DNA from 3 places in the Mesorhizobium sp. M1328 genome. Region 2 is predicted to be linked to each of the others. Evidence: predicted binding sites of a transcription regulator. Region 2 holds the regulator's gene; each other region holds the start of a gene.

Region 1 (10,508 bases), on a different contig from region 2:
CTGTCGCCGTCATTGCCGCCAACGCTTCGTCGATCTGGCCGGCCAGGATCAGCCGCCAGCGGCGATCGGCAAGCTCTGCCGTCAGCGGCAGGCCGGAAAGCGCCACCAGTGCGTTGTTGAGGTTGAGTAGCAGCTTGCCCCATAGCGCCGCTTCGATGTCACCATGCGTGGCGACGGCAAAGCCCTCGACGTCAAGCACTTCGTCAAGGCCTGTCGGACCCTGTTCGATCATCACCTTGCCGCCGCTGGCGCGGTGCAGGCGAAGCGGCAATTCGCCCTCCGGCGATTGGACCACGTTGAACGGCACCATACCCGCGAGCACCGGCCGGGCGGTGAGATGGGCTCGCAATTTATCGGCATTGTCGACGCCGTTCTGCAGACTGAGTATCATCGTGTCCGGTCGGGCATGGGCCGCAATAAGCCCGGCCATGTCTTGCGTCGCGCCGCTCTTGACCGTTACCAGGATGACATCGGCACGGGGGAACGCCGCGGCCGGATCAGCCGTGACCGACAATGCCTCCGACTTGACGGAACGGTCGCGGCCATCACGGTCGGTGATGCGCAATCCACCTTTTTGCAGCGCGTGCTCGATGCGCGGTCGCGCCAGCAGAACCACCTTTCGCCCGGCAAGTATCAGGCAGCCGCCGGCGTAGCATCCGATACTGCCGGCACCGGCGATTACGATCGTCTTGCCACGCGCGACCATGCGATGGCCCTGTCCTGGTCGAGAGGCCTTGTCACAGTTATACGACATGAAAACCATAATGTCGGCGGCATGGCTGGCCCTTATGTCTGGCCGTGACAGGCCTTGCGCTTTCGACTATCGCTTTTGCCCATGACGCTGCCTACCGATCCCACTAGAAATCTGGCTGCTCTCATTCGCTGCGTTTCCGTGACGCCCGCCGAAGGCGGTGCGCTGAGCGCGCTGGAAGAAATGTTGAAGCCGCTCGGCTTTGCTGTCGAGCGCCCGGTGTTTTCCGAATCCGGCACACCGGACATAGAGAACCTTTTCGCGCGGCGTTCCGGCAACGGCCCGCATCTGATGTTTGCCGGCCATACCGATGTGGTGCCGGTGGGCGATGAAACAGCCTGGACGCACCCGCCCTTTGCCGCCGAGATCGCCAATGGCGAGATGTTCGGCCGCGGCGCCGTCGACATGAAGGGCGGCATTGCTTGTTTCGTCGCGGCGGTAGCGCGACATATCGCGCAGAAGGGCGGCCCGAAGGGGTCGGTCTCGCTGCTGATAACCGGCGATGAGGAAGGGCCGGCGATCAACGGCACGACGAAACTGCTCGAATGGGCGGCTGCCAAAGGCGAGAAATGGCATGCTGCGATCGTCGGCGAGCCGACCAATCCCGACGCGCTCGGCGATATGATCAAGATCGGCCGGCGCGGCTCGCTGTCGGGCACGGTCACCGTCAACGGCCGCCAGGGCCACGCCGCCTACCCGCAGCTAGCCGACAACCCGGTGCGTGGCCTGGTAACGCTGGTCGACGCCTTGCTTCACCCGGTCTTCGATAACGGAACAAGGGATTTCCAGCCGACCAATCTTGAGGTCACTTCTATCGATGTCGGCAACCCTGCCACCAACGTGATCCCGGCGAAGGCGGCGGCTACCTTCAATATTCGCTTCAACGACACATGGACCGCCGAGACAATCCAGGCCGAGATCCACAATCGCCTCGACCGGGCGGCGAAACGCAAGAAATACCGCGCCGGCAAGAAGACGCCGGTCGACTACGAGATCGCTTGGCGCGACGGGCCGAGCCATGTTTTCCTGACACGCGACGACAGGTTGATCGAGACGCTTGGCGGTTCGGTCAAGGCGGTGACCGGCAGGAAGCCGGTGCTCTCCACCTCCGGCGGCACCTCCGATGCCCGCTTCATCAAGGATTATTGTCCGGTGGTCGAATTCGGACTTGTCGGCAAGACCATGCACATGGTCGACGAACGCGTGGCGATTGCCGACCTCGAGACGCTGACGCAGATTTATCTGCGCTTCGTTGAAGACTGGTTTGCGCAGGACATATCCTAGTGATGCTTTCCGCGGATGAAACCTACGCTTCGCTTGCCGGCGCCTGGCGGCTGATGCTCGGCAAGGCCGACGGATTTCGCCTGCTCGACCTTTCGGCGGACGGTTTCTGGAACTCCTTTTTTGCCATCGTCGTCGCGGCGCCGGCACTGATCGTCGGCTGGGTCGGTATTGCCAACGAGATCGGCGATCCCAACGCATTCGTCGGCCGTTTCAGCATGTTGATCCGCCTGGCCACTGTCGATATCGGCGCCTGGGTGCTGCCGCTCATAGGCCTCGCCCTGGTGGCGCCGCGGGTCGGCGTCGGCGGCCGTTTCGTCCATTATGTCGTGGCCAGCAACTGGGCCTCGGCGATCATCGCCTGGATGATGCTGCCATCAGCGTTGATCCGGCTTTTCCTGACGTCGGCCAACGAAGTCTCCGGACTGGTGTCGCTGCTGCTGTTCGCGCTGTCGATGGTATTGACCTGGCGGATGACCAACGTCGCGATCGGCAGGGGTGCGGCTGTCGGCAGCGCTGTTTTTGCCGGTATGTTCGTGGCGTCGCTGATCGTCCTGTTCGGCCTGCAGGCGCTGCTCGGTATCAGCGTGCCGGATCAGCCAGGCGTAGGATAATCGACGCCGACGAGAAACAGCCCGTCGGGCGGCGCCACCTGACCGCAGGCCCCACGGTCGCGCGCCTCGAGCGCCGCCTTGAGGTCGGCAATGGTCCAGCCGCCTTCGCCGACACGTTTGAGCGAGCCGACCATCGAGCGCACCTGGTTGTGCAGGAATGACCGCGCCGAAGCGCGGACTTCGATGAAATCGCCCGCCCGGCTGACATCCAGCCGGTCGAGCGTGCGGACCGGGCTGGTGGCCTGGCACTGGGTCGAGCGAAAGGTGGTGAAATCATGCCGGCCAAGCAGCACCTTTGCCGCTTCGTGCATGGCACCGGCATCGAGCTGCTTCGGTACCCACCAGATCCTGCCCTTGTCGAGCGCCGCCGGCGCGCGGCGGTTGACGATGCGGTAGAGGTAATGGCGGCCGATCGCCGAGAAACGCGCATCGAAGCTATCCGGCACGACGGCGGCCTTCAGGATGGCGATGCGCACCTTGGCCGCTTGCAGATGCGCGTTGACGGCGTCGCGCACCTTGTCGCCGGGCCATGCCTTGATCAGATCGAAATGCGCCACCTGAGCGGTCGCATGGACGCCGGCATCGGTGCGGCCGGCGGCGCGCAGCGAAACCTGCTCACCACAGAACTTCTCGATCGCCTGCTCGATCGCCTGCTGCACCGAAGGCTGGTTGGCCTGGCGCTGCCAGCCGGCGAAGAGACTGCCGTCATATTCGATGTCGAGGCGAAAACGCGGCATTCCCGGATCGAGGCGAAATCAGGCGGCGAGGGCTGAGCCGAAGGCCGAGGCGTAGACCAGCCTGCCGGTCTCCGGCGCCTCGCCCCAGGCAAGCGCCTGCAAAGCCTCGCCTTGGTACTCGCTCTCGAATTTTACTGCACGGGCGCGGTTGTAGCCGAAGCGGCCATAATAGGCCGGATCGCCGAGCACCACGGCGAGCGTCTCGCCGGCAGCTTTCAGGCGGATATGAGCCTCGCGGACCAACGCACCGCCGATGCCGGTGCCGTGGAACGACGGCTCGACCGCCAGAGGCGCCAAAGCCACCGCCGGGAAGCTCTTGCCGCCATTCTGCACGAAGAGCCGTGAAAACAGGATATGGCCGACCACTTGCCCGTCTTCGTCCGCCACCAGTTCGACGACGGCATCACCGCCGGTGACCAGCGCGTCGACCAGTCCGGCCTCCGCCTGCTGGCCGAATGCGTGTTCTTCGACAAGGCGGATCGCCTCGCGGTCCCGCGGCGTCGCCGCGCGTATGGACATCATGCTCATGACAATTTCATTCCTTTTTCGAGCTTGGCCCCGCGCAGAAACTCCTGCGCGGCAATGGGCCTTCCGCCCGCACGTTGAACTTCGACCAGCCTGATCGCGCCTGACCCGCAGGCGACCGTCAGCCGATCGTCGAGAATTCCTCCCGGTTCGCCGGCGCCTTGCAAGAGCGTCGAGCGAAGCAGTTTCAGCCGCTCCATGCGGCCGCCGATTTCGGCCTCGCACCATGCACCGGGAAAGGGCGACAGGCCGCGAATCTGGTTGTGCACGTCGCCGGCAGGTCGCAGCCAGTCTATGCGAGTCTCCGATTTATCGATTTTCTTGGCGTAGGTCACCCCCACCTCGGCCTGTGTGGTAAATGTCAGTGTATTCCGTTCCAGCCGTTCGAGCGCCTGCACCATCAGAGCCGCACCCAACACCATCAGCCGGTCGTGCAGATCGCCGGCCGTCATGTCGGGTCCAACGGCGCATTTTTCAACCATTGCCACCGGCCCGGTGTCGAGGCCTTCCTCCATCCGCATCACCATCATGCCCGTCTCGGTATCGCCGGCCATGATGGCGCGCTGGATAGGGGCGGCGCCGCGCCAGCGCGGCAACAGCGATGCGTGGCCATTGAGGCAACCGAGCCGCGGCGCCTCGAGAATGGGTTTCGGCAGAAGCAGCCCGTAGGCGACTACCGCGGCGACGTCGGCACCCAACGCGCGGAACGCCTCCTGCTCCGCCTCGCCCTTCAGCGACACCGGCGTGCGAACCTCGACGCCCAACCGATCCGCCTCGCGCTGCACCGGCGACGGCGTCAGTTCGAGCCCGCGCCGGCCGCCGGCGCGCGGCGGCTGCGTGTAGACGGCTGCCAATTCATGCCCGGCCTCGGCAATCGCCCGCAGCGTCGACACGGAGAATTCAGGCGTACCCATGAAGATGACACGCAGGGGCATTCGTCGACCCCTATCCCACCATCTTGCCTGGCGCCTTGTCCCTGGCGAGCTTCTTGAACTTTTTGACCACCATGTCGCGCTTCAGCTTGGAGATGTAATCGATGAACAGCACGCCGTTGAGATGGTCGATTTCATGCTGCAGGCAGGTCGCCATCAGCCCCTCGGCTTCGATCTCCTGCAGCTTGCCGTCGCGATCGAGATATTTCACCCGCACCGCTGCCGGACGCTCGACCTCGGCGTAGTAGTCCGGGATCGACAGACAGCCTTCCTCATAGACCGAACGCTGGTCGGAGCTTTCGAGGATTTCGGGATTGATGAAGACGTGCGGTGCCGGCGTCTCGTCCTCCTTGGCGAGGTCGATGACCAGCATGCGCAAGGGTTCGCCGACCTGGATCGCAGCGAGGCCAATGCCGGGCGCGTCATACATGGTGTCCAGCATGTCGCCGGCCAGTTTGCGCAAGTCGCCGTCGACACGCTCGACCGGTTTTGAAACCTGGCGCAGGACGGGATCGGGGAGGATGATAAGCGGCTTGATCGACATGGCGTCTCACCTAAGACCTCGCAGGAAAAGCGTCAACCGGGGCGCCTTCGGGTCGTTCACGTTTTGATCTGTGCCGGTAGACCGAATCATCTATGCTGTCGGCATGAACGATCTGGCCACCATCCTGTCCGAACCTGTCGCCCGGCTCGGCGCCACCACGATCACGCTCGGCCATGCCCTGGGTTTCGGCGCAATGCTGTTCCTCGGACTGTTCGTGGCGCTCGTCGTTGCGCTCTGGCGATCGGCCAAGGCGCGTGCGGTGGCGGCCGCCGAAGCCGCCGACCACGCCCGCGACGCCGAGGTGCGGATGGCCGGCATCTTGGCAAGCCAGGCGGAAATGCAGGGCCGCATGGGCGCCATCGCAGAAGTGTTCGGGGCGCGCCAAGCGGAACTGACACAGTCGATCGGCCAGCGCCTCGATGCCATGACCGGCCGCCTAGGCCAGACCATGACCGAGCAGACGAGATCGACGCATGAGAGCCTCGCCAAGCTGCAGGAACGGCTGGCGATTATCGATGTCGCGCAAGGCAACATCCAGTCGCTGGCCGGCCAGGTCGTGCAATTGCAGGCGATCCTTTCCAACAAGCAGACGCGCGGCGCCTTCGGCCAGTCGCGCATGGAAGCCATCGTCGCCGACGGATTGCCGCACGGCGCCTATGAATTCCAGGCGACCTTGTCGAATGGCAGCCGGCCCGACTGCCTGGTGAAGATGCCGAACGGCGCACCGTCGCTTGCCATCGATGCAAAGTTTCCGCTCGAGGCCTGGAATGCCATTCGGGCCGCCGAAGGCGCCGACCTGCAGAAGTCCGCCGCACAGGCTTTCCGCCGCGACATCGAGGTGCATGTCCGGGATATTTCCGAAAAATACCTGATCCAGGGCGAGACGCAGGACACCGCCTTCATGTTCGTGCCCTCGGAATCGGTGTTCGCCGAAATCCATGAGAATTTCGAAGCCGTTGTCCAAAAGGCGCATCGATCGCGGATCGTCATCGTCTCGCCATCGCTTTTGATGCTGTCGATCCAGGTCATCCAGGCAATCCTCAAGGATGCACGCATGCGCGAGCAGGCGCACCTGATCCAGGGCGAGGTTATCCGGCTGATGGAAGACGTGTCTCGGCTCGACGAGCGGGTGCGCAAATTGCAGACGCATTTCGGCCAATCGGCCAAGGATATCGACGACATTCTGGTCTCGACATCGAAGGTGACCAGGCGCGGACAAAAGATCGAGGCGCTGGAGTTTGGCGTGCAGCCGGCGGAGAACACCACTGGTTCGAATGGCAGCGGAGCAAAAGCGGAAAGCAGCCCGCGCGTCGCCGATTCGAAAACCGGGCAGTTGAGGCTAAGGGTCGTCGAAGGCGACGATTGAGAGCTCCGCCGGAACCGGAGGCGAGCGCTTCGCCCGGGTCTGGCGCTACTGCTCCTCGATGATGGTCATGCCTTCGAATTCCGGCAGCCAATGCAGCGCCGAGCGATGCCAGATCTGCTTTCTCGGCACCAGTTGATCGCGCTGCCGTGCCGTCCCGACCCTGATGCCGTAAACCTTCGGTCCCTCGCCCGCCGACGTGGCGTAGAGATGCGAGCCGCACTCACCGCAAAATGCCTGAGCGCGCTTGGCGCCGCTCGAACCGGTCTTGATGTAGATCTTCGGCGTGCCCTTGGTGATCCTGTAATTGTCCTCGGACGCCGGCACCGTGACGCGAAAGGCCGTTCCGGTTAGCTTCTGACAATCGATGCAGTGACAAATGGTGGTCTTTTCCGGATCGACTTCGGCCTCGTAAGTGATGGCGCCGCAATGACACCCGCCGTCGATTTTCATCTTCGTTCCTCCCTAGCTTTTGCCTGCGATCATAGCCGGGACTGCCCGATGACGCATCGGTTTCCTCAAGCCATTTTCCTTAGGCCGGTTCTTGTCCGGATGCCCCCGCCAAGGCCTTGCTCCGGCGTTCCCAGGTGCCGGTGGTCTGCGGCTTGACGAAGAGCCGCGTCACCTCCGGCATCTCCGCCTTCAGCCGTGTCTCGAGGCGCTCGACGCAGGTCTCTATCTCCGGCGCAGACAGATGATCCTCGAACTCGATGCTCAAAGCGGCTACGATCTCCTGCGGACCCATATGCAGCGTCAGTGCGCCATTCGCGCGTTGCACCGCCGGGTCCTGCTGGACGATGGCCAGCACCTTTGTTTGCACCTCGGGCGAGGCCGGCTCACCGAGCAGCAGGCTTTTGCTTTCGCGCGCCAGGAAGATCGCGGTCGCGCCCAGGATGAGCGCGATGCCGATCGACGCGGCGCCGTCGAGCTTAGGCATGTCCAGCCGTTCCGCTGCCAATATGCCGGCGAAGGCGACAACGAGGCCGAGAAGTGCCGCGCTGTCCTCGAAGAGTACGGTGTAGACACTCGGATCCTTGCTGAGCTGCACCGCCTCAAGCCAGCCGTGGCTGCCTTTTTGGTGGCGGAATTCCTTCAGCGCCACCAGCCAAGAGGTGCCTTCGAAGAGGAAGGAAAGGCCAAGGACAGCGTAGTTCACCTTGGCGTTGGCGATCGGCTCCGGCGCCATGATGTGCGTCACGCCTTCGTAGAACGATATGCCGGCGCCCAGTGCAAAGACGAGGAGCGCGACGATGAAGCTCCAGAAGTACAGCTCGCGGCCATGGCCGAGCGGATGCGTGCGGTCGGCCGGCCGGGCGGCACGGTGCATGCCGTAAAGCAGCAGGCTGCCATTGCCGGTATCGACGAGCGAGTGGACGCCTTCCGAGAGCATTGCCGAGCTGCCCGTGAACAAGGCAGCGGCAAATTTGGTCAGTGCGATCGCAAGATTTCCGGCGAGCGCCGCATAGATCACTTTTTTCGACCCGCCATGCGCCGCCATGGTGTGCTGCCTTGGTTGATGCACCGAGATTGGCGGAGCGCCCGCCCACGCTCCACAGTTCCCACAACGCCCGAAGTGTCGAGTTGTTCAAAAGGTCAGTTGTTCAAAAGGGCGGCGCGGGGCTATTCGACGACCTCGTCCGTCCAGACCTTGAAGCCAGCCAGCGCGCCCGGCCCAAAAATGTGGGTCAGCGGCACATCGGCGGCATCGCGTCCGGAGGCAATCAGGATACGGCCGATGCGCGGCGCGTTGTTGCGCGGGTCGAACGCGTGCCAGCGGCCGCCGACATAGACCTCCATCCAGGCGGCGAAATCCATGTCCGACCACGGCTTTGGCAGGCCGATATCACTGATATAGCCGGTGCAGTAGCGGGTCGGAATGTTCAGGGCGCGGCAGAAGGCAACAGCGAGGTGGGCAAAGTCGCGGCACACACCACTCTGCTCGCGATAGGCCTCGGCGGCGGTGCGCGTCGGGCGCGCATTGAAATAGTTGAAGACGATGTGGTTGTGGACGAAGTCGCAGACCGCCTGGACGCGCGGAATGCCGAGCGGGGTGCTGCCGAACAGCCGCCACGCTTCATTCGCCAGCACGTCGCTCTCGCAATAACGGCTGGGCAGCAGGAACAGCAGCGTCTCCGACGGCAGATCGCGCACCTCGTGCTGCCACGCCGTCAGCTCGCGCGTCTCGAAGGAGCCGGGGTCGCGGATGACCGCGTCCGTGCCGAACGCAAAGCGCCCGGCCGGCGCAACGAGACGGTTGCACCAATTGCCGAAACTGTCGCGGTAGCTTTCGATCGGCACCGGCGGGTTCGACGTCAGGAAGTCCGGCCGCTCAAGATCGGATGCGCGCGAATAATGGACATTTAGCATCGCGATCAGCGGTGTTTCCTGCGGGAAATCGAAGCTCATCTGGCAACCGATGTGGATCCGCATTGTCGTCCTGACCGGCCTGCCTGATCATCAGCCGGCGAATCGCAAGGGCTGATGCTGCAGGGCGAAGAAGACCATGGCACGGACCGCTGCGGTTTACGAGGGAATTAGAAACCGGTTGACAGCCATCGGCCAGGGCGACTGCACGGCAGCGGCCTCTTGCAGTCGAGCGTTTTCTCTTGTTTCACTTCGCCAGACATCAACTGGAGGAACGAATCATGGCTAAGGGTGCGATGAAGGCAGGCAAGGAAGCCCGCAAGCCGAAGAAGGACGCGAAGAAACCCGCTCCGGCGCCGGCCCTGAAGGCACCGCCGGTGAAGGCGATGAAGCTGAAGGACAAGTAGGGCCGCAGCTACCGTTTCGGCTGATTTCGACCGGCCGCAAACGCGGCCGGTATGATTGTTCATTAAGCGCACGCGCATCCCCTATGGATGGGGCGAAGACAGTTTTGCGCGTTCAAGAAATCGGCCGGAAGCCATCGAAACGGAGCGTTCCGATGTCGTGGATTTTCCTGTTCCTCGCCGGCCTGTTCGAGATCGGCTGGGCGATCGGCCTCAAGTACACCGACGGATTCTCGAAGCCGCTGCCGACCGTCCTGACGGTAGCCTCGATGATCGTCAGCCTGACCTTGCTCGGCCTGGCGCTGAAGGCGTTGCCGGTCGGCACCGCTTATGCGATGTGGACCGGCATCGGCACCGTCGGCACGGCGCTGTTGGGGATATGGCTGCTCGGGGAGCCGGCGACGGCGATCAGGCTGGCCTGCATCGCGCTAATCGTCTGCGGCATCATGGGACTGAAGCTCGCGGCTTAGCCGATTCTGACAGACGAACGCGCTCGGGGCCGCTGCAAGGCGGCCCTGATTCTTGAATTCGGCTGATCAGCGCCGGAAGGCGCTATCGGGCGGAGAAGCCGGGCGGCGTCCTGCCAGTGCGCTGCTTGCGCGCGGCATAGCGCGCATCACGCTTGGCCTTGCGTTCGGCCTCGTCGGCAAGAAAACGGGCGATGCGCTCGTTCTCTTCAGCTTCCCGGATCTTCGCTTCGGCCTGTGCAGCTTCTTCCGCGGCGATGCGTGCCGCTTCGGCAGCTGCCTCGCGCTCGGCCTTTTCTGCTGCTTCGCGCGCCAGCTTTTCCTGCTTCAGCCTGGCCTTTTCGGCCTCGCGTATCGCGCGGGCCTCGAGGATCGCCTTGCGCTCCGCCTGTCGTGCCAGCACCGCTGGATCATCTGCCGCCGGCTTTGCCTTAAAGCGCTCCAGAAGCGCCTTCTTTGCCTCGTTTGCGGCATTGCGCCGCTCGAAAACGTCTTTTTCCCTGTAGATAGCCAAGTCCACTTCCCT
Region 2 (10,508 bases):
GCCATGCAGCGGAGGCCTTGGCCTGCACAATGGCATCGTCTTCCTTGCGATCGGCGCGGCATTCGGAATGGCCGACGATGACATGGTTGGCACCTGCATCCTTCAGCATCTCGGCCGAAATGCAGCCGGTATAGGCGCCGCTTTCCTCGGTGTGGCAATCCTCTCCGCCGGCCCGCACCGGCGTGCGCGACAGAATCTCGGCGGCGTGCGCAAGCAAGGTCGCCGGCACGCAGACCACCGCTTCGGTCTCTGCGTCGAGCCCGCTCATGAAGCCGTTGCCGATCATCCTGAGCTCGTTGAGCGAGGCGCTGGTGCCGTTCATTTTCCAGTTGCCAGCGACGAGCGGGCGGATTCCAGGCGTCATGGGATTTGTTCTCCGGGCAATTTCCAGCTGGCCCTCACTATCAAAATCAGGCCACAAAGCAATCGACAGTGGGCAGGAAGGGCGCTATTGCGCTTGTTTCAGACTCGGCGCATGCGAAATGCGCAAAAATCGGAAGTACTCATGCTTGGTATGTTGAGAAGTGCGGCGGGGACCTGGGTCGCGAAACTGCTGCTGTCATTGTTGGTGTTGAGCTTCGCCATCTGGGGCATCTCGGGGCGGCTGATGGGCGGTCTTGCCGGCCATGACGCCGTGATTACGGCCGGAGGCACCAAGGTCTCGATCAACGAATACCGCCTCGCCTACGATCGCCAGCTCAGCGTCATGTCGCAGCAATTCGGCCAGCGCATCAGCCGTGAGCAGGCGACGGCGCTCGGCATCGACAACCAGGTGCTGGGGCAACTCGTGTCGGGCGCCGTCCTCGACGAGCAGGCCCGCAAGCTCGGCCTCGGCCTGTCCAAGGACCGGCTCGCCGAACTGACGCGTGAAGACCCGGCGTTCAAAGGGCCTGCCGGAACCTTCGACAGGAGAACCTTCGAGTACCTGCTTCGGCAGATCGGCATGCGGCCGGAAGACTATTTGAAGAACCGCGCCCAGGTCGCGGTCCGCCAGCAGATCGTCGAGGCGGTTTCGGATGGCCTCAAGGCTCCGGATACGTTCTTCAAGGCGGTCGCGCTCTATCGCGGCGAAGATCGCACCATCGATTACCTGACCTTGCCGAAATCGCTTGTCGAGCCGATAGAAGCGCCGTCCGACAGCGTGCTTTCGGCCTATTTCGGGGAAAACAAGAAGACCTACGCCGCGCCCGAATACCGTAAGTTCTCCTATGTCAGGCTCGAACCGGAAGACATCATGGATTTGAGCGCGGTGACCGACCAACAGGTCAGCGACGACTACAACAAGAACAAGGCGCGCTACACCACGCCGGAGATGCGCACCATCGAGCAGCTTGTATTCAAGACGCCTGATGCCGCAAAGGCGGCGCTCGATTCGCTCAGGACCGGCGCGACCTTCGACAAGATCGTCGCCGCCGAAGGCAAGACGCCGGCCGACACGCTGCTCGGCACGCTGGCCAAGGACAAGATCGCCGACAAGGCGGTTGCCGATGCTGCCTTCAAGCTCAACGTCAATGAAGTCAGCCCGGTCGTGCAAGGCGCCTTTGGCCCCGTTCTGCTGCGCGTCACCGAGATCAAGCCGGAAGTGGTGAAGCCGCTGGCCGAAGTATCCGAGCAGATCCGCAAGGATCTGGCACTGGGCGAGGCAAGCCGCATCTTGCTGGACGTGCACGACAATTACGAGGATACGCGCGCCTCCGGCAGTTCGCTCGCCCAGGCAGCTGCCAAATTGAAGCTGAAGGTCGTCACCATCGACGCCATCGACCGCACCGGCCAACGGCCGGATGGAAGCATCGTCAAAGACCTGCCGGAATCGCCGGCACTCATCAAGGCGGTGTTCGAATCCGAACCCGGAACCGACAATGAAGGTCTCACCACCGCCGATAACGGCTTCGTCTTCTACGACGTGAGCGCGATCACGCCGGCCCGCGACCGCACGCTGGACGAGGTCCGCCAGAAGGTCGTGGCCGACTGGACCGCGGCGGAGACCACCAAACGGCTCACCGCAAAGGCACAAGAGCTCGAGAAGCGTCTCAAGGCCGGCGCCACGCTCGAGGTGATCGCCGGTGAGCTCAAGCTCGAAAAGCAGACCAAGCGCGGCGTCAAGCGCGATGCTGACGACGTCGATTTCGGCAAGGAAGGGGCCGCCGCGATGTTCGGCGTCGGCGAAGGCGGAACCGGGTTGATCCCCTCGCCCACGGGCGACGGACAGATCCTGTTCAAGGTTGCCGAGGTATTCGAGCCCGCCGGGGCCGACGCCAGCTCAGTACCCCAGGACGCACAGAAATCCTTCACATCCGGCATGTCCGACGACCTGCTCGACCAGTTGGTGGCGCAGTTGCAGACGCAATATGACGTCCGCATCGATCAGACGGCCGTAACCCAAGCCCTGGCCAGATGAGCGCGCTGAAGATCCACATCGCCAAGGTCGCCGCCGGCAGCGCTCTTTCGTTCGAGGAGGCGCGCGAGGCCTTCGACATCATCATGTCCGGCGATGCCACCCCCGGCCAGATCGGCGGCTTCCTGATGGCATTGCGCGTGCGCGGTGAGACGGTCAGCGAGATCGCCGGCGCCGTCGCCACCATGCGCGCCAAGATGCTGCGCGTCGAAGCTCCCGAGGGCGCCATCGACATTGTCGGCACCGGCGGCGACAATTCGCACAGCGTCAACATTTCGACCGCATCCGCTTTCGTCATCGCCGGCAGCGGCGTGCCCGTCGCCAAGCACGGCAATCGCGGACTGTCCTCGCTGACCGGCGCCGCCGATGTGCTGATCGCATTGGGCGTCAAGATCGACATCCCTCCGGAGACGATCGGCCGCTGTATTCACGAGGCCGGAGTTGGCTTCATGTTCGCACCGGCGCATCACCCGGCGATGAAGCATGTCGGCCCGACCCGGGTCGAGCTCGGCACCCGCACCATCTTCAACCTGCTGGGCCCGCTTTCCAATCCGGCCAGTGTCAGACGGCAGATGGTCGGTGTGTTCCTGCCCGAATGGATCATGCCGGTGGCAGAAACGTTGAAGGAGCTTGGTGCTGACCATGCCTGGGTCGTGCATGGCGACGGCTATGACGAGATCACCACCACCGGCGAGACGCAGGTCGCCGAATTGGCCGGCGGCGAGATACGCAGCTTTACGCTGACCCCTGAAGCAGTCGGGCTGACGCGTCACACCAAGGACGAGTTGCGCGGCGGCGACGCCGCCCACAATGCCCAGGCAATGCGCGACATGCTGGGCGGCGCCGCCGGCGCCTTTCGCGATACGGTGCTGATGAATGCCGGCGCCGGGCTGGTGGTGGCCGGCAAGGCGACGACACTTGCCGACGGCATGGTGACGGCAACGCAGGCCATCGACAGCGGCCGCGCGCTAAAAGTGCTCGACAGGCTGGTCGAGATTTCGAACGGTTAAAACTATGTCCGACATCCTGCGCAAGATCGAGGCTTACAAGCGCGACGAGATCGCGGCGGCCAAAGCGCAAGTGCCGTTTGCCGAGATCAAGGCACGGGCGATGAATGCCGACGCGCCGCGCGGCTTTCTTTCCGCCCTTGAGGCAAAGCGCAAATCCGGCAGGTTCGCGCTGATTGCCGAAATCAAGAAGGCTAGCCCGTCCAAAGGCCTGATCCGCGCCGATTTCGATCCGCCGGCGCTGGCCAGGGCCTATGCGGAAGGCGGTGCCGCCTGTCTTTCGGTGCTGACCGACGCACCCTCCTTCCAGGGGGCGCCCGAATTCCTCACCACTGCGCGCGCTGCCGTCGAGCTGCCTGCCTTGCGCAAGGATTTCCTGTTCGACCCCTATCAGGTCCACGAGGCCAGGGCCTGGGGCGCCGATGCCATCCTGATCATCATGGCCAGCGTCGACGACGCGCTGGCAAGAGAACTCGAAGCGACAGCTTTCGAGCTGGGCATGGACGCGCTGGTCGAAGTGCATGACGAGGCGGAAATGGAACGTGCGCTGCGGCTGTCATCGCGGCTGATCGGCATCAACAACCGCAATCTCCGGACCTTCGAAACCAGCCTCGAGACCTCGGAACGGCTGGTAGCGATGGTGCCGGCCGGCCGCCTTCTGGTCAGTGAGAGCGGGATCTTTTCGCATGACGATTGCCGCCGGCTGGAGCGGAGCGGCATCGCTACTTTCCTGGTTGGTGAGAGCCTGATGCGTCAGCAGGACGTGGCCGCTGCAACGCGCCTGCTTTTGACGGGCAAGGCGCCGGCAGAGGCGATCTGACGATGGCGGCCGCCCTCACCCATCTTGGCGCGCAGGGCGAAGCCAACATGGTCGATGTCGGCGACAAGGCTGAGACGGTGCGCACGGCAGTCGCCGAGGGCTTCGTGTCGATGCGGTCCGAGACGCTGGACATGATCCTCGCCGGCGATGCCAAGAAGGGCGACGTGCTCGGCACCGCGCGCATTGCCGGCATCATGGCGGCCAAGAAAACGCATGAACTGATCCCGCTTTGCCATCCGCTGCTGCTGACCAGGATATCTGTCGATATCGAGCCGGACGCAGCTTTGCCCGGCCTGAAGGTGACAGCATTGACCCGCGTCACCGGCAAGACCGGCGTTGAAATGGAGGCCCTGAGCGCCGTCTCGGTCGCTTGCCTGACCATCTACGACATGGCCAAGGCGGTCGACCGCGCCATGGTCATCTCCGGCATCAGGCTGGTTGAAAAGACCGGCGGCAAATCCGGCGACTACAAGATCACCGGAGATGGGGCCACCGAGGCAGGCCGCTAATGGCGCTGGTCCCAGTTGCCGAGGCGCTCGAGCGCCTGCTGGACGGCGCAGCAGCGCTGCCGGGCGAACGCGTCGCGCTGCTGGATGCCGCCGACCGCGTGCTGGCGGAGCCGGTTGTGGCGCTCCGCACCCAGCCGCCGTTCAACGCCTCCGCCATGGACGGCTATGCCGTGCGGGCGGCCGATATCGCGTCCGTACCAGCAAGGCTTTCGGTGGTCGGCGTGGCGCCGGCCGGACGCGGCTTTACCGGATCGGTGCAGCAGCGGCAGGCCGTGCGCATCTTTACCGGCGCGCCGCTTCCCGAAGGCGCCGACACCGTCGTCATCCAGGAGAACGTCCGCGATCTCGGCGGCGGCAGCGTCGAAGTGACGGAGCCGACGGTGCAGGGGCGAAACATCCGCCGCCTCGGGCTCGATTTCGCCAAGGGCGATGTCCTACTGCCCAACGGCCGCCTGCTCGATCCGGCGGCCTTGTCGCTGGCGGCGTCGGCCAACCACCCCGAGGTCCGCGTGGTCAAACGGCCGCTGGTCGCCATCATCGCCACCGGCGACGAATTGCTGCCGCCGGGCAGCGATCTTGGCCCCGACCAGATCATCTCCTCCAACGCCTATGGTGTCGCCGCTGCCGCACAGTCGGTCGGTGCGCGCGCGCTCGACCTTGGCATCGCGCCGGACCGCAGGGAGGCGATCGCTGCGCTGGTTGAAAAGGCCGTGAAGGCTGGCGCGAATGTCATCGTCACGCTGGGCGGTGCCTCGGTCGGTGACCACGACTTCGTCCATGACGTGCTGACCGGGCAAGGCATGACGCTCGATTTCTGGAAGATCGCCATGCGGCCGGGCAAGCCGCTGATGTTCGGGCGGCTGGGCGACATTCGCTGCATCGGCCTGCCCGGCAATCCGGTGGCGAGTCTGGTCTGCACCCAGCTCTTCCTGAAGCCGCTGCTGGCGCGGCTCGGCGGCCGCGCCTTTCAGCAGGATATAGGTCGGGCACGGCTCGGTGGTGCCATGCCGGCCAATGATCTCAGGCAGGACTATGTGCGGGCCGTTGTCACAGACAACGGCGACACGCTCGTGGCGACGCCGTTCGGCATCCAGGACTCCTCGATGCTGAAAATGCTGGCCGATGCCAACGGGCTGATCGTCCGCGCGCCGTTCGCGCCTGCCGCGGCGGCAGGCTCCCCCTGCGACGTGCTGATGCTACGCTGAACCTGCCTCACTCCGAGATCAAAGTCCGGGTCAGCGGATGGTCTGGATCGGCCAAACCGTCGATGATGTTGAAATGATGCCGGTCAGGCTCGACCACCGAGCTGGTCGCGGCACCCAGGCCGATCCAGATGTTGGCCAGCAACGCGCTCTGGCGCAGGAATTCGGCGCGCTCGCCGCCGCCGGCCCAGCAGGTCAGGCGGGCCTTGTCCATCGGGCGCAGCAGCACCGGACTTTCGGCCTGCGCCTCGGCCTCATCGATCGCCAGCGTCTCGTTCATGCCGGTGCGCATGATCGCGCGCAAATCGTGCACCCCCGAGATCGACAGCACATGACGAACGCGCCGGACCACTTCGGGCGCCAGCGGCGTCGTCGCCGTAACCATCCGGCTAACAAGATGGCCGCCGGCCGAGTGTCCGGTCAGCATCAGCGGCCCTGCGACCATCGCCGCCGCCTTGCCGATCGCCGCGCCGACTTCTTTGACGATGCCGCCAATGCGTATCTGCGGACAGAGAGTGTAGGACGGCATCGCCACCGCATAGCCGCGATCAACAGGGCCAGTGGCAAGATGCGACCAGAAACTCTTGTCGAATGCCATCCAATAGCCGCCATGAACGAACACCACGAGTCCCTTGGGCTTGATGGCCGGCAGGAAAAGATCGAGCCGGTTGCGTGGGTTATCGCCATAGGCCATGTCGAGCCGCGCCCTGCCCTCGGTCGAAAGCACGTTGCGGAAAACCCGCGCGGGCTCGATCCAGGCCGCCGGCCAGCGATCGCTGCCGGCTATGTTGGCGCCGTTGGTATAGGCGTTGTCCCAATCGGCAATGTGACGTTCGAACACCCTGCGCCCTCCCCTGGCAATATGGCCTTGCAACGTAGCCGTAAGCATCGCTCGGCGCGTCGTCGCCAGCCTCACGATTCCAGCTCTCGCATCAATCTCAAGTGACAGCCGCCTTGATGGCGAAGCGCGCATCCTTCCACGCACCGGTGCGCAGAATGTCCTCAAGCACTTCGACTGCCTGCCAGACATCGGCATAGCCGACATAGAGCGGGGTGAAGCCGAAGCGCATGGTCGATGGCGCGCGGAAATCGCCGATCACGCCACGTTCAATCAGCGCGCGCATGATCTGGTAGCCATGCTCGTGCATGAATGAAATCTGGCTGCCGCGTTTTTCCCCGTCGCGCGTGCTTTCGAGCGTTAGCCCGTAAGCGCCGCACCTTGCATCAACAAGCTCGATGAACAGATCGGCCAACGCGATGCTCTTCTTGCGCACCGCCGTCATGTCGACATCGTTCCAGATGTCGAGCGCGCCCTTCAGCGTGCGCATCGACAGGACCGGCTGCGTGCCGCACAGAAACCGGCGGATGCCGGTGCCGGCCGCATAGCCTGGCTCGAAGGCGAAGGGCCGTGCATGGCCCCACCAGCCGGTGAGCGGCTGCTGGATGTCGGCAAGATGCCGCTCAGCCGCATAGATGAAGGCAGGCGCGCCCGGTCCGCCATTCAGATATTTGTAGGTGCAGCCAACGGCAAAATCGGCGTTTGCCTTGTCGAGCTCGACTGGCATCGCGCCGGCGGTGTGGCAGAGATCCCAGACGATCATCGCCCCGGCCTCCTGGGCCCTGCGCGTCAGCCCCGGCATGTCGCGCAGTTCGCCCGACTTGTAGTTGACGTGGTTGACCAGCACCACGGCAGTGCGTTCGTCGATCAGCTCTTCGATGGTCGGCGCGTCGACCCCCGAGAGGCGCAGCAGCGTATCTTTTCGCGTCGAAACCACACCTTCAGCCATGTAAAGGTCTGTCGGAAAACTATCGCCCTCGGCGACGATGACCCGCCGCTGCGGACGCATGGCCATGGCGGCGTGCAGCAGCTTGTAGATGTTGACCGACGTCGTGTCGCAGACCACCGTCTGGCCGGTCGCGGCACCGATCAGGCGCCCGAGCTGGTCGCCAAGTTCAAGCGGCATGTTGAACCAGCCGGCCGTGTTCCATGCGCGGATGAGATCATGCGACCATTCCTCGGTCGCGGCCTTGTACAGTTCATCGAAAGCGGCACGTGAAGCAGCTCCTAGCGAATTGCCGTCGAGATAGATCACTCCTTGCGGCAACACAAAACGGTCGCGCATCGCGCGCAGCGGATCTGCGGCATCCATCGCCTTTATGGCCGCGAGATCGGGAATTCCTGTCATGATTTGCCTGCTCCCCCAAAAATTCAACGCAACGCCGGACACGCATCGACTGTTCTTCCATTACCGGGTAGCGCGCAGCAAGGCTCCACCAGCGAGAAGCAGCCTGACCAGGCGGTGGAAACCAGGAGTTAACCCGAGGTTGGCGTTTTGAGTTCGTTTCGTTCACGGTGCATTGACCAAACCGCACAGTCGATACGGGTTCAATTCCGTGCCCTTTTGCCGACCGACGGCCGATGCCAGTGGCGCCTTCTAGGAAGCCAGAAGGGCGCAAACGACAGCAGAATCAAGGCGATGAGGCTCGCGGCGGGTGAAAATGCGGCATTCCGGTAGGGGCGTGGTTTGTTTCCCGAGCCTTAACGCATTCATTAAACTTTAAACAGTTGCGGAACACAACTGGAACAGATAGGGTTTGTTCTGGGTTTGTTTTTCTGATTCTGTTGGGGGTCGCTATGCTGACACGCAAACAACACGAACTGCTTATGTTCATTCACGAAAGGTTGAAGGAAAGCGGTATTCCGCCCTCCTTCGACGAGATGAAGGAAGCGCTCGACCTGGCTTCCAAATCGGGAATCCATCGGCTGATAACGGCGCTGGAGGAGCGCGGCTTCATTCGCCGTTTGCCCAACCGGGCCCGTGCGCTGGAGGTGCTGCGCCTGCCTGACTCGATCGCCCCCGGCCTCAATGCGGCACGCAAGTTCTCGCCGAGTGTCATCCAGGGCAGTCTTGGGCAAGGTGCCCCTCGGCAGGGCAAGCCGACATCGTCGCGCGTCCCTGCAGCCGGCAATGACGACGATGTCGTCGCCGCCGTTTCGATCCCGGTGATGGGCCGCATCGCCGCCGGTGTGCCGATCGACGCCATCCAGCACCAGACGCATTCGATTTCGGTGCCGCCGGATATGATCATGGGCGGCGAGCATTATGCGCTCGAGGTCAAAGGCGATTCGATGATCGAGGCTGGCATTTTCGACGGCGACACGGTGATCATCCGCAATGCCGATACGGCGAGCCCCGGTGAGATAGTGGTGGCACTGGTCGACGAGGAGGAAGCGACGCTGAAGCGGTTCCGTCGCAAGGGCGCCTCGATCGCCCTGGAAGCCGCCAATCCGGCCTACGAGACGCGCATCTTCGGACCAGACAGGGTCAAGGTGCAAGGCAAGCTCGTCGGACTGATCCGCCGCTACTGAGCTCCGCCCTTGGCGCCGGCTTTGGGTTTGTCGGCCCTGCGGTATGGCGGCAGGCCCCGCGCCGCGCGTGAAAATTTCCGTTGCACGTGCCAGGGCCGGTATGATTTTTCGACGGCAAAGCGGATTTCGGCGCGTGTTGCCGCTTGTGGATCGAAATAGACGGCCGCACTTCCCGCGCGCGCCAGTTGCCGTTTGGTGACGACGAGGACCAGCCGGTCGTAGTAGCAGGGATTATGGGCGGTGGCGTCGTCGATGACGATCAAGCTGGCAAAGGCGCAGGCTGGCCGTGCAGTATCGCGGTCCTTGGCTTGCGCGATGATCGCGCCGGATGGATGCCTGGCAAGGCAGAGGCCGTCCGTGCAAATGAACGGCATGCCCGGCGGTAGGTCGGCCGGATCGGCAATGTCGAATTGCGGATCGTTCTTTCCAGGTGTTTCCGGCGCGACGATAGCCTCTGATGTGAGCGCGCGTTTCCAGTTGTCGATGGTGAACTCATTCGGGCGTGCCCGGTTGACCGCGAGTTCACCGCTGCCGATCGGCAGCGCGACCAGCCGTGCGTCCTCCGAGATCAATACATCGGGTACGCGCGTCTGCGTTGTCGTTAGCAAGCCGGCGAGCGCGAAAGGAAGTGCCGCGAGCCGCAACCAGGTCGTCGCCATGCTGGCAATGACGAGGGCGATCGTCACCAAAAGGACAGATCTCAGCGAAATCAGCCCGACCGCATCGATCGGCGAGCGCTCGGAGATCCACCCGGACAGGGCGATCATCGCCGTCAGCCCCTTGCCCATCACGTAGAGGAAAGGCCCATCCGCGCCGAACGGCATCGCCAGCGCACTGAGGACGGCGAAGGGCATGACGACCAGTGAGACGATAGGCATGATGGCCAGATTGGCGAACAGGCTGAGCGGCGCCACGCGCTGGAAATGCCATATGGCGAAAAGCGCCGTGGCGCTCCCTGCAATGATCGAGGTCATCGCCAGGCCGCCCATGCCCAGCAGGACCTTTCGAGTGGCAAAGCGTAGCGGCGACCGCCGGGGCGGCGGCGTGGTGGCCCTGCCGGCGCGGTAATCAGACCAGCCTGCATAGGCGCCGACAAGGGCCGCCGTCGCGGCGAAGGACATCTGGAAGCTCGGACCGACCACCTCGTGCGGCGACACCAGAATGACGGCGATGGCGATCGCCAGGTTGCGCATGGTGAGCGCGGT
Region 3 (10,508 bases), on a different contig from region 2:
GCGGCTGGCAGCCGCCCAATTAGTTCGATTCTGTCGGCTGAGCCTACATCAAGGGGTGTCATGCCAATTGGTCCCAAAGCAGAGGAAGCTGGCGTCTTTCGTCCCTCCGATCTGGCGCTGCTGGGCCGCGTCTTCGATCGGTTGGAAGTTGAGGGCCAATTCAGCCGGCCAACATGTAGCTCAGACATTCACAGCCGCGACGCTGGTCGCGCGAATAAATGATTAGCCTCGTCGAAAACGGCCCTTGGGAGGACCCGAAGCTCGCTTGCTTCGTAGGGGAGATGCTCGAGATACTGCGTCGTCAGCCGGCCAACCACTTGCGCTTGGGCCAGGTCGCGACGGCGCTTGATTGGCTCGCGATCCGCTCGTTTTGAGACCCAGAACTTGTGAGCGGCAAAAATACGCGGATCGGGAACCACGAGCCGTAACGGTCCGCCTTTTTCATCGATGGCGATTGCTTCGAAAGCAGGGGCACTTTCCAACCATGCCAGGCCGGCGATCTCGGCGGCCACCAATTCGTCGTCGGCCTTCCCGACAGTTTCCCGGCTCGGCTTCCACGCCGGGTTTGCAAGCGGTTTGATCAGATCCACGAGGTATCCGTCGCGGTTCACCGCGCGGAACGTGGCGGATGAACGCTCGAAAGACCGATCGACCTTACGCAAAAGGTTGATGAGCGCTCCATGTTCGACGTTGGCGCCAGACATGATCCTGAGGGACTGGCGCGAGTCCATGAGGAGATCGATATCTTGCGTCGATGTGATTCCGGGATCCACGAACACTCCGGCCGCCGCCTCATAGGCGTAGACCGCATTCGTGCCTGCAATACGAATGCCTTCCCCGAGAAGACCGGCGTCATCGATTGCTCTGATAATTCTTGCGGCGATCAGGGGAACACGTCCAAGCCGGAGCGCGCGATTGACAGCAGATTGGCGCTCCATCTGCTCCTGTCGCGCAGAGAGCGTTTCTTGGGCCGACGCGCGAGCTGCTTCCCAATCCGCCTTGAGAGCTTCGCTCGTCGGCGAGCGCCGACCCTCTGCCTTTTGGTGTCGTACGCCCGCGGCGTCGTAGTAGCTTCGCATCAGGTGGTCGATGCTGTTCACGGTGTGCCAGACGAGGGATCCCCGAAAGCTCTTCGCCTTCCTTTGGGCCTCCTTGAGCGCAATGAAGCGCTGGTCGGAATTGACTTTTTCCCGACGCTGATCGTTATTTAATTCAACAAAATCAGCCAATTCAACAGTTACCCTACGTTTAGCTCCGAGCTGTTGCAAGACACAATAGGCGGCGGAGCGGCCGATTGCAACAGCTCTCACGTGATTCCATTGCGACTGTTGAAGTAGCTGAATTAATTAAAAAATATGACGACGACGCAGCTTTTCTACGGCAGCGCAGTCCAAGCAAAGGCGCCGCTCGAACGCGGCCTTCGCTGGTTCTATTCGATCCGCAGACCGGGCCAGTGCAAACGGTCTGAGAAAGCTACCAATGTGGCGGAACAAATCATGATCATTTCTCATTGTGGTGATCATCGAGGGAGATTGATCATGGGCGACCAGCACAACCCAAAAATCGAGGCATCGGCAAATGTCGAAAAGGACCCGGAAGATTGGGTCAGCGGAGCTGACCCAATGACTCCCGCGCAAGCCTCCTATTTGAAAACTCTTGCCGAACAGGCCGACGACCCTGACGCCTACGCTGATGGCCTCAGCAAGGCGGAGGCTTCTAAACGCATTGATGCACTGCGGGAGAAGTTAGGCCTGTAGCGTCTGCTCGTGGCTTTTCGTCTCCAGCGAAGGACAGCCGACCGGGTCGGATTGGGACAGTTTCTGAATTCTGCGCGTTGCTGCCACTCGCGATCGAGACGACAAACGGCGGATGGGAGTGGCTTATACGGGCAGCAGCCCGGCATCCGCCCTAAGCTCGCCAAGACTCGCGCCCGCCGGTCCAATCCTGCTGTCGAAACAGATCAGGACGTCCCGATGAGGGCGATGGTCAGCAGAGACACAAAAAGGATAAGGGCAATCGCAGCGCCCCAGAAGAGAACTTTTTCGGTGCCGCGTTGCTCTTCCTCGCGAGATATGTCTTTCGCCATTGCATGCATCCTTTGCGAAGGTCAACGACTTAGCAACGTGCCGCGCCAACGCTGAGTTCCTGGCAGCTATCTTGCCCCTTCGGCACTGAGAGAAAGCTCTCGGAATCAAGCCTCGTGTTGTCCAACCGTCGGTTGGTGGACGTATTGCAGCTGATGCATCTAAAGTTCCCTTGATCCGCGCGCACAGGGCATGCCCGACCCCGAGCCCCCGCCCGGTGCAACAGCGCGTGATCGGCCCCGCCGCATCAAACTGTGCGGCGGGCTTTTTTTATTCACGCGATGGAACACCGGCGCGCAGGGAAAGTTCTGTCCCGGCAGCAAACTCTTTCCCTAATATTTTTGCTGCCAGATCGGATATCTCCGATCGGCCCGCGTCGTTCTTATCCTCCGGCGACGCGGGTTCGCCGTCCTCGCTATCGGCTGAGTAGTCACAGTACTAAACGACAGAATGATGCTGATCAGAATCCCGGTTCGGAGCATAAAACGTGAAGCTCTCACGTTGGATCACGATATCACTGGGCAATCTGCCCAGACCGACCCGCGACAACCAGGCCCACAATAGGCCTATGGCAACTATGATCAAACCAATGACAATCAGAGTTCTGGGCATGGCGGCATCCGGCCGGGACTATGGTGGCAGCCCGTGGCTTGTTCAATCTCATTGCTGTTTTTGCTCTCGTTGAGCCTCAATTTCTTTTGGTTCTTTCTTGTCGATCTTCGCCGTCTCATTGTCAGCATCGCCGACTGCGCGAAGCAAATTCGTCCATCTTGGCGTGCAGAGCCTGAGTATCGCGGTGCTCGGCGAGCTGGATGAACAGCGCCAATAATCCAGATCGCCAGTGTGGCAGCGCCATGCCAGCCAAGCCATTTTGGCCTGGGCACGGTCTGCAGTGTCCCAAATGCTCGGATCGGTCTCAGTCTCGTCACCAAGGCTCCTCGTTGACACTCGCCGAGAATACACCAGTTTGATCTGAAGACACTTCGAAGGTTGGCGCCCGCAAGCACCTGATGCTGGCGACTATTTTGATGAAAGACGGTCGAGGACAACTCCGGATGGACGCGTGCCGTCGAGCGACCAGATTGCAGTGTCGCCGCGCGTCGCCAGAGCGCATCCATCTTTCTCCGGCTCGCGCGTTGGAGGATGGCAGTTCGCCGGCTCGATTCCGGTGGCGAAGGGCAGATGTGCGCAATGGCCGTGGGCTCACAGCTTCGCCCACACGCTGGTGATGAATGGGTGAGGCTCGCAGCGCGTGGTTGTGGGTCGGCTGGAGGATGTGCTCGAAGCGGTCCGATTGTTCGAACTCGTCGATGACCGGGTGGTGGGTCGCCTACCTGGGACGTGATTTCGTGACGATCTGGGGCCAGGCGTTCAAGGCAGACGTCAGGTCTCGTGGCCGAAGATCGCGGCGGCGGCCGACGCTGGCTGTTCAATCTGTTCCCGTGGATGCTGATCGATCGGGTGACGGTTGAACCGATGACGCTAGAGATCACAGTCGGACCACCGCGTCTGGCGATCAACCAGGGACGCAGCTTCCTCGTCACCGAACCGGATGGCCAGATCGCCTGGCCCACGTATAACGGGTTGTATGCGTCTGACACACGCCTGATATCCAGCTGGCAGATCTTTGCCAATGGGCAACCATGGGACCTCCTCAGTTCCGGAAACATCGCCTACTTCGCCGCCAAGATCTATCTGGTCAATCAGGCGTTCGCGACCGAAACGAACCATGTGCCAGCAGGCAACCTGGGGCTGGTAATCGGCCGCGCCTTGGATGGTGGGCTGCATGAGGATTTTGAACTCGTAAACCACGGGCAAAAGCCAGTGCGCTTCAATCTGGAAGTTGCCATGCGCAGCGACTTTGCCGATCTTTTCGAAGTCAAGGCCGACGCAATCATCCGACGCGGACGTATTACCACGGAATGGTTGTCCAGAGCGGCGAGCCTTCGTACCTCCTACGCCAATCGGGACTTCAAGCGAGACGTCATCGTGAAGGTCCGCCGGACGGCCACAAAGCCCGTCTATGCCAATGGCCGGATCAGCTTCGACATCAAGCTCGAACCGGGCGCGACATGGCATGCTTGCCTTCTCTACGACTTTGGCAATGGCGAGACAATCTATCGGGCGCCGCGAGCCTGCATTGACAAATGCCTCGAGTCGAAGGCTGCAAAACGCCTCGGCGGATGGCAAGGCAGCGCCTTGAAGTTCAACTGTTCCAATGACGAATTTCACCGCTTCTACCATCAGGCGGTCGAAGACATGGCCGCGCTGCGGCTGCCGATCGAAGGCACGGACGAACTAGAATACGTGCCGGCCGCCGGACTGCCCTGGTTCATAAGCCTTTTCGGTCGCGACAGCCTGATAGTCTCGCTTCAGAATGCCCTGGTCTATCCAGATTTTTCGCGCGGCGCGTTGGACGTCTTAGGGCGATTTCAGGCCACCGAACGCGATGACTACCGCGATGCGGAACCGGGAAAGATAATGCATGAGCTGCGCACCGGCGAACTCGCTCATTTCAATTTGATCCCCCATACGCCCTATTACGGCACGGCCGATGCCACGCCTCTGTATCTTATCGTGCTCCACAACACCTGGCGTTGCACCGGTGACGCCAGCCTGCTCGAGCGACATATCGCAACGGCCGAGAAGTGCCTGGATTGGATTGACCGGTATGGGGATCGTGACGGCGACGGTTTCCAGGAATACGAAACCCGCTCGGCTGCCGGGTACGAGAACCAGAGCTGGAAAGACGCCGGTGACGCCGTGGTTTATCCTGATGGCACCCTGGTGAAGGGACCCAAGGCGCTTTGCGAATTGCAGGGCTATGTCTATGATGCTTGGCAGCGCATGGCTGAAATCTTCGATGCCAGAGGCGATGGCGATCGTGCCGGGCAGCTTCGCCTCAAAGCCAAGAGCTTGTTCGATAGATTCAACCAGGTCTTCTGGGACGAGGCGTCCGGCTTCTACGCATTCGCGTTGGATGGCGACAAGAAGCCGGTGCTGAGCGTCGCTTCCAACCCTGGTCACTGTCTTTGGTCGGGAATAGTCCCACCCGAACGAGCCGTCAGGGTGGTGCATAGGCTGACGAGGCCGGATATGTGGAGTGGTTGGGGGGTCCGGACACTTTCGGCCGATCACCCGGCCTACAATCCACATTCCTATCAACGCGGCTCTGTATGGCCGCATGACAACGGGTTGATCGCGCTCGGCTTCCGGCGCTATGGCTTTTTCGCGGAAGCCTGTCGCCTCTCTCGCGACGTGAGCAGCGCCGCAATCTACTTCATGCAACATCGAATGCCAGAGCTGTTCGCCGGATTGCCGCGAACGCCCACGACTTTCCCCGTGCAGTATAAGGGGGCGAACGTTCCGCAGGCATGGGCGGCCGGATCCTGCTTTTCGCTTCTGCAGGCGATCATCGGCTTCCAGCCCGACGCTCCAAATGGCAAGCTGTACATCGATCCCAGGCTGCCCGACTGGATAGAGGAACTCACCTTGAACGACTTGCGCCTGGGCAAAAATCGCCTCGAACTCCATTTATGGCGCGTCGGCGCCGAGACCCGTTGGCAAGTGCGCGACGGCGATCCTTCACTGGTGGAAGCGCGAAGTTGTGCCACCGGGCCGAACTTGCGCTTGGCCTGCGTATGAGGTGAGCTCCGGCGGAGCCATCTGCCCTATTTTCAGGACCTACGGGTAGAAACGGCCGCGCATCTGCTCAAGACGAGCAACATGAACCCGGACCAGATCGCTGCCACGCCGTTTGCGTTGAAGGTTGCGATGGTGGTCATTCGTCACCTCAAGCCGATCCGCTCGATTGCACCCGCGGATTGCCGTGACAAAGCTCCCTTCCCCCGCCTTGGAAGTGCTTAGCTGTCGTCCTTATAAGACTTGGCGGCTTCATCGATCTTACGCCAATCGTTTCCGTGGCGCCGCACAAGCTCCCGCGCCTGGGCTGGCGATATACCTTGCGTTTCGACGATGTGGTTCACTTCCGTCTCCTCGCCTTTCATGGGATGCGAACGAGGGCTCGTTGGCCGTCTGGCCGTTGGGTTTTTTGCATCTCGTCTGGGCATGAATGGACCTCTCCTGGAGCAGAATAAACGGTTCGGCGCGGCGAAGGTTTCGCCGCGCTAGCTCGTTGAGCAGTTTCACCGATCGCCTCATCGGCTCCCCTTGCGGCTCTGACTATACGTTCTGGTGTTCTTGGACCCAAATGAGCTGCACCGCGTTGTTTGCGAGCAGTGCTGTGCTTCGCAATCTGATGGAAAACTCCCACGCCCCTGCTGCACCGCAGCCCGCTCCTGGTGCCGAAGCGCACTTTCCGTACGATAGAGCGGCGGTAGAGCGGTTTCGACAGGCATTCCCGCGCGCCAGGTGGAGCGACGAGCGCAGAAGCTGGTTCGTACCGGGAAAGACCGCCGCGCGGCGCATCCAGCGCTGGCTTGCGCAAGAGGCGGATCTACGAGTAGCACATGATGACAGCAAGGGACGGGACGCCTTCGCCTTCGATCCCCTGTCGAGCCGGTATCTGGAAGTCGCGGATGACCTGCGCATCCGCACGCCATATTCGCGGACGGTTCTCGAGGAACTGCGAGCCGTTCCATGGGCGAGCTGGGACGACGAACTGCGGGCCTGGAGGGTGCCTTTCCGTTCCTACGAGGAATTGAGGCGCCATTGGCCAAGCATCGAAAGGGCCGCACGCCGCGCGGAACCGGAGGAGAGGAAACGGCGACGGGAAGCGTCCAAAGACTCCGAGGAATATAAAGCCGCCAGATTGCGGTATGCCGAACGCAGGCGACGTCGCTATCCACTGCCCCTGACGATTTACCCCAGCTTGGCCGTGCCGTGGCAACGGAGCAATACGGCATCGTGGTCTTCACCGAGATTTCGGGTGAACTCGTCGACGCCTCGGAGCTAGCAGCGTTCTATCCGCATTTGATCGAGGCGAACGTCGACCATGTCTGGGGCAGATGGCGTTCGGCGACGTTAGCTGAATTGATTAGAACATGGCCCGCTCGGCGTACTGCCGGGTTAACGGAACGGCAGCGAGGCTGGTGGCAACCAACGCTGCCCGAGCTCAGGGTCGCTCGCCAAAAAGCTCGAAGCCTGGCGCGAAGAAGGGCAAGGCTTGTGCCATCGTTCTAGCCTTTCCGGCTCGCCGCTCCAACGTCTTTCCCGGTTGCCCCCGGCAATTGAAATGTCACCCCGATCGGAGCCTTCCATGTGCAACGATTGCGAACAACATATGGCCTGGCTGAACATTGCTGGATGATGACGTCGCTGACCGTGAAGTTCCCGACGCATGAAACAGAACTGACCTGCGCGTAGGCGCACGACACCAGCATCGATGATCTGGCTCCAATAGCCGCGTGGCAGGTAAAGGCATCGACCGGCTTCTATGACGTTTGGAATCCCACCGGCCGGACCTAACGGTGGGCCGGTGGTCAACTTCCGCTCCGAGGGAGCCGTCAGTTTGGTAACAGCAGACGGTACCTGCTTCGGCGTCGGCGTTCCTCGAATTTACCGGAACGACGTACCTGAAGGCGAAAGATCCATTTCCGCTCCAGGGTCGGCGTTTATGGCCATCGCTGGACCGAGAAGAGTCCGCCGCTCCGCTAACACGTGGCTGGGCGGGCGCGCCAAGGTCATCGCTGCATCTCAAACCATTTCTGCAGAATTTGACGCACACAAGGCCAATCCAAGGCCAACTTGGTGTGCATACCAGCTTGGAATTGTGCGGAACCGTACGAAGTCGATTGCAAGCAACCAACCCGGTTGGCCGGGCATTAATTTAGCAAAGCGTGAATTAGGAAAGCATCGGGAGGAAGACCATGCTGCACGTTAACATGCCTCGCGAATTTGAGGTCGGCGATGAGGTTGCGCTGACAGGTATCGTCATCACGATTCTCCCCAGCGGGCGCGCCAGGGTGAGCATTCCTTCGTATGACCATCCTTACACGATTGATCCACCGCCCAAAGTCCGGGCCGGCGACCGAGTGGTTCTTGTTGGGGACGTTACCCGCATCGATCGCGCGGGGAACAAACTCACTGTGCGGATTGACTGCGGCGGGGTGATCACGGTCGACAAGTCGGCGATCACTCGGCTGAGAAAGCACCGCCGGACTTCAGCGGGTTGCCGCTCCGGCGATACAATGGCCGGTGTGCGCCTAGGGGAAATGCAAGCGCCTTTGAACAGCCTAAGGGTGCGGCGCTGTCCAGCCGGAATATGGGCGGACGAAGGGATAAATGGGCTCGACTGCTAGGGCACGAGTTCACCTAGTGCGTCGCTGGCGTCTTCGGATTACTAGTGAAGCAAGTCAGATCTGGCCCTATCGCGACCTGACACCCAGCGTTCGCGCATTCGCGATCGTCGCTCTCGGCAACAGGCGGCGCGCCCGTCCGGGACGCGTCGCTTGTGTGCGCTGTGAAAGGAGACGCCCAGCACATTTCGTGTGAAGGCAACGCGGGCATCCCGCTCAACGGTAACCTTTCTTTAGAATGACCGCCTGGTCGCCGGTCGGCGAGTTCAACCGCGATGGGCTCCGGCTCGTACCCATTATGGAGATCACATGTTCGTCCCGGCCCCGATGCCGGCAATAGGTCTGCTTCGAAGCGTCGTGACGGAACTGGGCGACATGGTTGCGGTGGAATAAGCGTCCTCGCCCTGGCTTAACAACCCGGTCGGGCCGCGTCACATCGATAACAACCACAACGGCAATCAAGTCGTCGCTGAAAGCCCGCAAGGTATCTGTCACGACATTGCGTTCCGGCGAAGCTCCGCCCTCGCGACGGGGATTCGTTGTAAGCCGATCAGACCGTAATGCCAGCCAGAAGAGCGAGAACTAGCCTCGGTGTTCGTCTCGACCAGGATCGACCTTCGTCGACGGTCGTCGGTAACCGCCGCCTACGAGTCGAGGTCGTAGGGCTCGTGGCCCAGCTCGTTGTGATGAAGCGCCTCTGCCATACACCTGATGTCGAACGCCTGGCCGCACGCCGGGCAGACGACGAAATACTCCTCCTCCCGAAGTGGCGATGCATCGTGGTTTTGGGGGATGACGATGTCATTGTATTCGTCGGGCATTGGGTCCTCCGGCAACGCCGCCCGCCATGCTGGAACGCCTGCCGGCAGGATTTGTTTCAAAGTTATTGCGCCTGAGAAGAAGCCCTGGGCATCGGTTGTGGCTCGATGTCCGGTTTCGACAGCGATGCTGTCAATAAGCCTTCTTTGTCACCGGGCAGTTCAAACCGATTTTCATCTGCAATCTTTGGTTACGGCCCGGGCAAGAACCGTTTCGGCGCGCGCGAGGCTCGAAATTTCACCAAGCATGCGCGGTCATCTGAACTCAAATCCGGCAACGCACACCGCCTGCCTGAGATCGACTATGGAGACGAATGCCGAGGCCCGCCACTCCGATGAAAGGTGATCTGATGGGTATCAGCTGCGCAAAATGGCTCCCCAATCGGGCACCTGTTGAAGCGCCTGTCTTGCCGGCAGCTCATCCAGTCGCTGGCGGCGCTGGCGGGACATCGTCGGCTATCTCCTGCCTCAGCCTTGGGCCTTTACTGAGCCGGCGACCGAGCGCATCGACGAAATTGTCGTAGCGCTGCAAGCCCTTGGCGCGCGCCTCCGCTTGCGCGGATTCCGGCAAGGCTGGAGTCGAGTTGAGCCAAAAACGGACGAACAATGCTAGCGTCTCAATAGCAATTCCGACGTCTCGCTCGACCCGCTGCACGCGTCGATCGATCTGGTCGAGGCGGCGAGTTATCGCGGCTTGCTTTCGTTCTTCGGCGTCCGGCGACAGGAACGACGCGAGCGCAGCCTCGGCGACCAGTGACAGCGAGACCTCGCGCCGCCCAGCGTAATCTGCCAGCGCCCTCATTACGTCAGGGTCGAGATAGGCAGACAGACGTCTTTTCTTGGCGTTCTTCATGCGCTCAAAGCTCAATGCCATCATTGGGGTCAAGGGCGGCCTGGCGTGCAGCGCGCCTCATAGCCTGATCGACACTGCGACGACGCAGAGCGTCATCGTCGGGCTCGTCACGGTCGAGGTCGAACTCATCGTCGCGCCGTTCCGTTCGCTCCGGCGCGATGTCTTCGTGTTCGGGAAGCTCGGGCTGGCGGCGAATGCCGCCATTGGCCGGATCCTCGTCCTGCTGATCCCTGGCAGGCCCCAGCTCGCGAGATTTCCCTTCCGGCTCAGCAAAAAGTGTCGTGTCGGTCCAGTCGTCAGAGCGAGCGTTTTGCGTTGTCCCTCCGGTCCTTGGTGGCGGCAAGACACGCTCGGCAAGACGCGGGTCGGCAAAGTAGCGTGCCTTCTTCGCACGGATTGGGAACTGGCCCGAGATCATGATGATCGCATCGGTCGGCGGCAGCTGCATGATCTCGCCCGGCGTCATCAGTGCACGCGCCGTTTCCTGCCGCGACAC

The links. The regulator LexA, encoded in region 2, represses DNA repair genes until DNA is damaged. The targets are predictions, from matches to a motif close to TGTTCNNNNTGTGTTCNG.
Region 1: NKH23_RS01165 (DNA recombination protein RmuC) is a predicted target of LexA. The motif match lies at 5,438-5,455, and genes of this name have one in related genera.
Region 3: NKH23_RS18525 (DUF3072 domain-containing protein) is a predicted target of LexA. The motif match lies at 1,486-1,503, and genes of this name have one in related genera.

Annotation. Positions count from the first base shown of each region.
Region 1 is NZ_JAMYLO010000001.1:231,229-241,736, forward strand. It holds gene NKH23_RS01130 (2-dehydropantoate 2-reductase) at 1-706, opposite strand, end outside; gene dapE (succinyl-diaminopimelate desuccinylase) at 836-2,035, shown strand; gene NKH23_RS01140 (transporter) at 2,038-2,646, shown strand; gene truA (tRNA pseudouridine(38-40) synthase TruA) at 2,628-3,383, opposite strand; gene NKH23_RS01150 (GNAT family N-acetyltransferase) at 3,402-3,911, opposite strand; gene fmt (methionyl-tRNA formyltransferase) at 3,908-4,837, opposite strand; gene def (peptide deformylase) at 4,854-5,384, opposite strand; gene NKH23_RS01165 (DNA recombination protein RmuC) at 5,488-6,750, shown strand; gene NKH23_RS01170 (GFA family protein) at 6,796-7,200, opposite strand; gene NKH23_RS01175 (cation diffusion facilitator family transporter) at 7,280-8,245, opposite strand; gene NKH23_RS01180 (transglutaminase-like domain-containing protein) at 8,368-9,177, opposite strand; gene NKH23_RS01185 (hypothetical protein) at 9,393-9,518, shown strand; gene sugE (quaternary ammonium compound efflux SMR transporter SugE) at 9,671-9,985, shown strand; gene NKH23_RS01195 (DUF6481 family protein) at 10,068-10,496, opposite strand.
Region 2 is NZ_JAMYLO010000017.1:5,315-15,822, reverse strand. It holds gene tpiA (triose-phosphate isomerase) at 1-364, opposite strand, end outside; gene NKH23_RS24795 (SurA N-terminal domain-containing protein) at 506-2,398, shown strand; gene trpD (anthranilate phosphoribosyltransferase) at 2,395-3,405, shown strand; gene trpC (indole-3-glycerol phosphate synthase TrpC) at 3,410-4,222, shown strand; gene moaC (cyclic pyranopterin monophosphate synthase MoaC) at 4,225-4,731, shown strand; gene NKH23_RS24775 (molybdopterin molybdotransferase MoeA) at 4,731-5,936, shown strand; gene NKH23_RS24770 (hormone-sensitive lipase) at 5,944-6,774, opposite strand; gene kynU (kynureninase) at 6,872-8,119, opposite strand; gene lexA (transcriptional repressor LexA) at 8,569-9,303, shown strand; gene NKH23_RS24755 (ComEC/Rec2 family competence protein) at 9,297-10,508, opposite strand, start outside.
Region 3 is NZ_JAMYLO010000010.1:29,694-40,201, forward strand. It holds partial or broken gene NKH23_RS18515 (IS110 family transposase) at 1-7, shown strand, start outside; gene NKH23_RS18520 (GSU2403 family nucleotidyltransferase fold protein) at 189-1,229, opposite strand; gene NKH23_RS18525 (DUF3072 domain-containing protein) at 1,539-1,757, shown strand; gene NKH23_RS18530 (hypothetical protein) at 1,961-2,086, opposite strand; gene NKH23_RS18535 (DUF2905 domain-containing protein) at 2,523-2,696, opposite strand; gene NKH23_RS18540 (amylo-alpha-1,6-glucosidase) at 3,477-5,729, shown strand; gene NKH23_RS18545 (hypothetical protein) at 5,948-6,070, opposite strand; partial or broken gene NKH23_RS18550 (hypothetical protein) at 6,343-7,226, shown strand; gene NKH23_RS18555 (hypothetical protein) at 7,913-8,344, shown strand; gene NKH23_RS18560 (hypothetical protein) at 8,986-9,162, opposite strand; gene NKH23_RS18565 (hypothetical protein) at 9,268-9,498, shown strand; gene NKH23_RS18570 (CopG family transcriptional regulator) at 9,578-10,033, opposite strand; partial or broken gene NKH23_RS18575 (conjugal transfer protein TraG) at 10,017-10,508, opposite strand, start outside.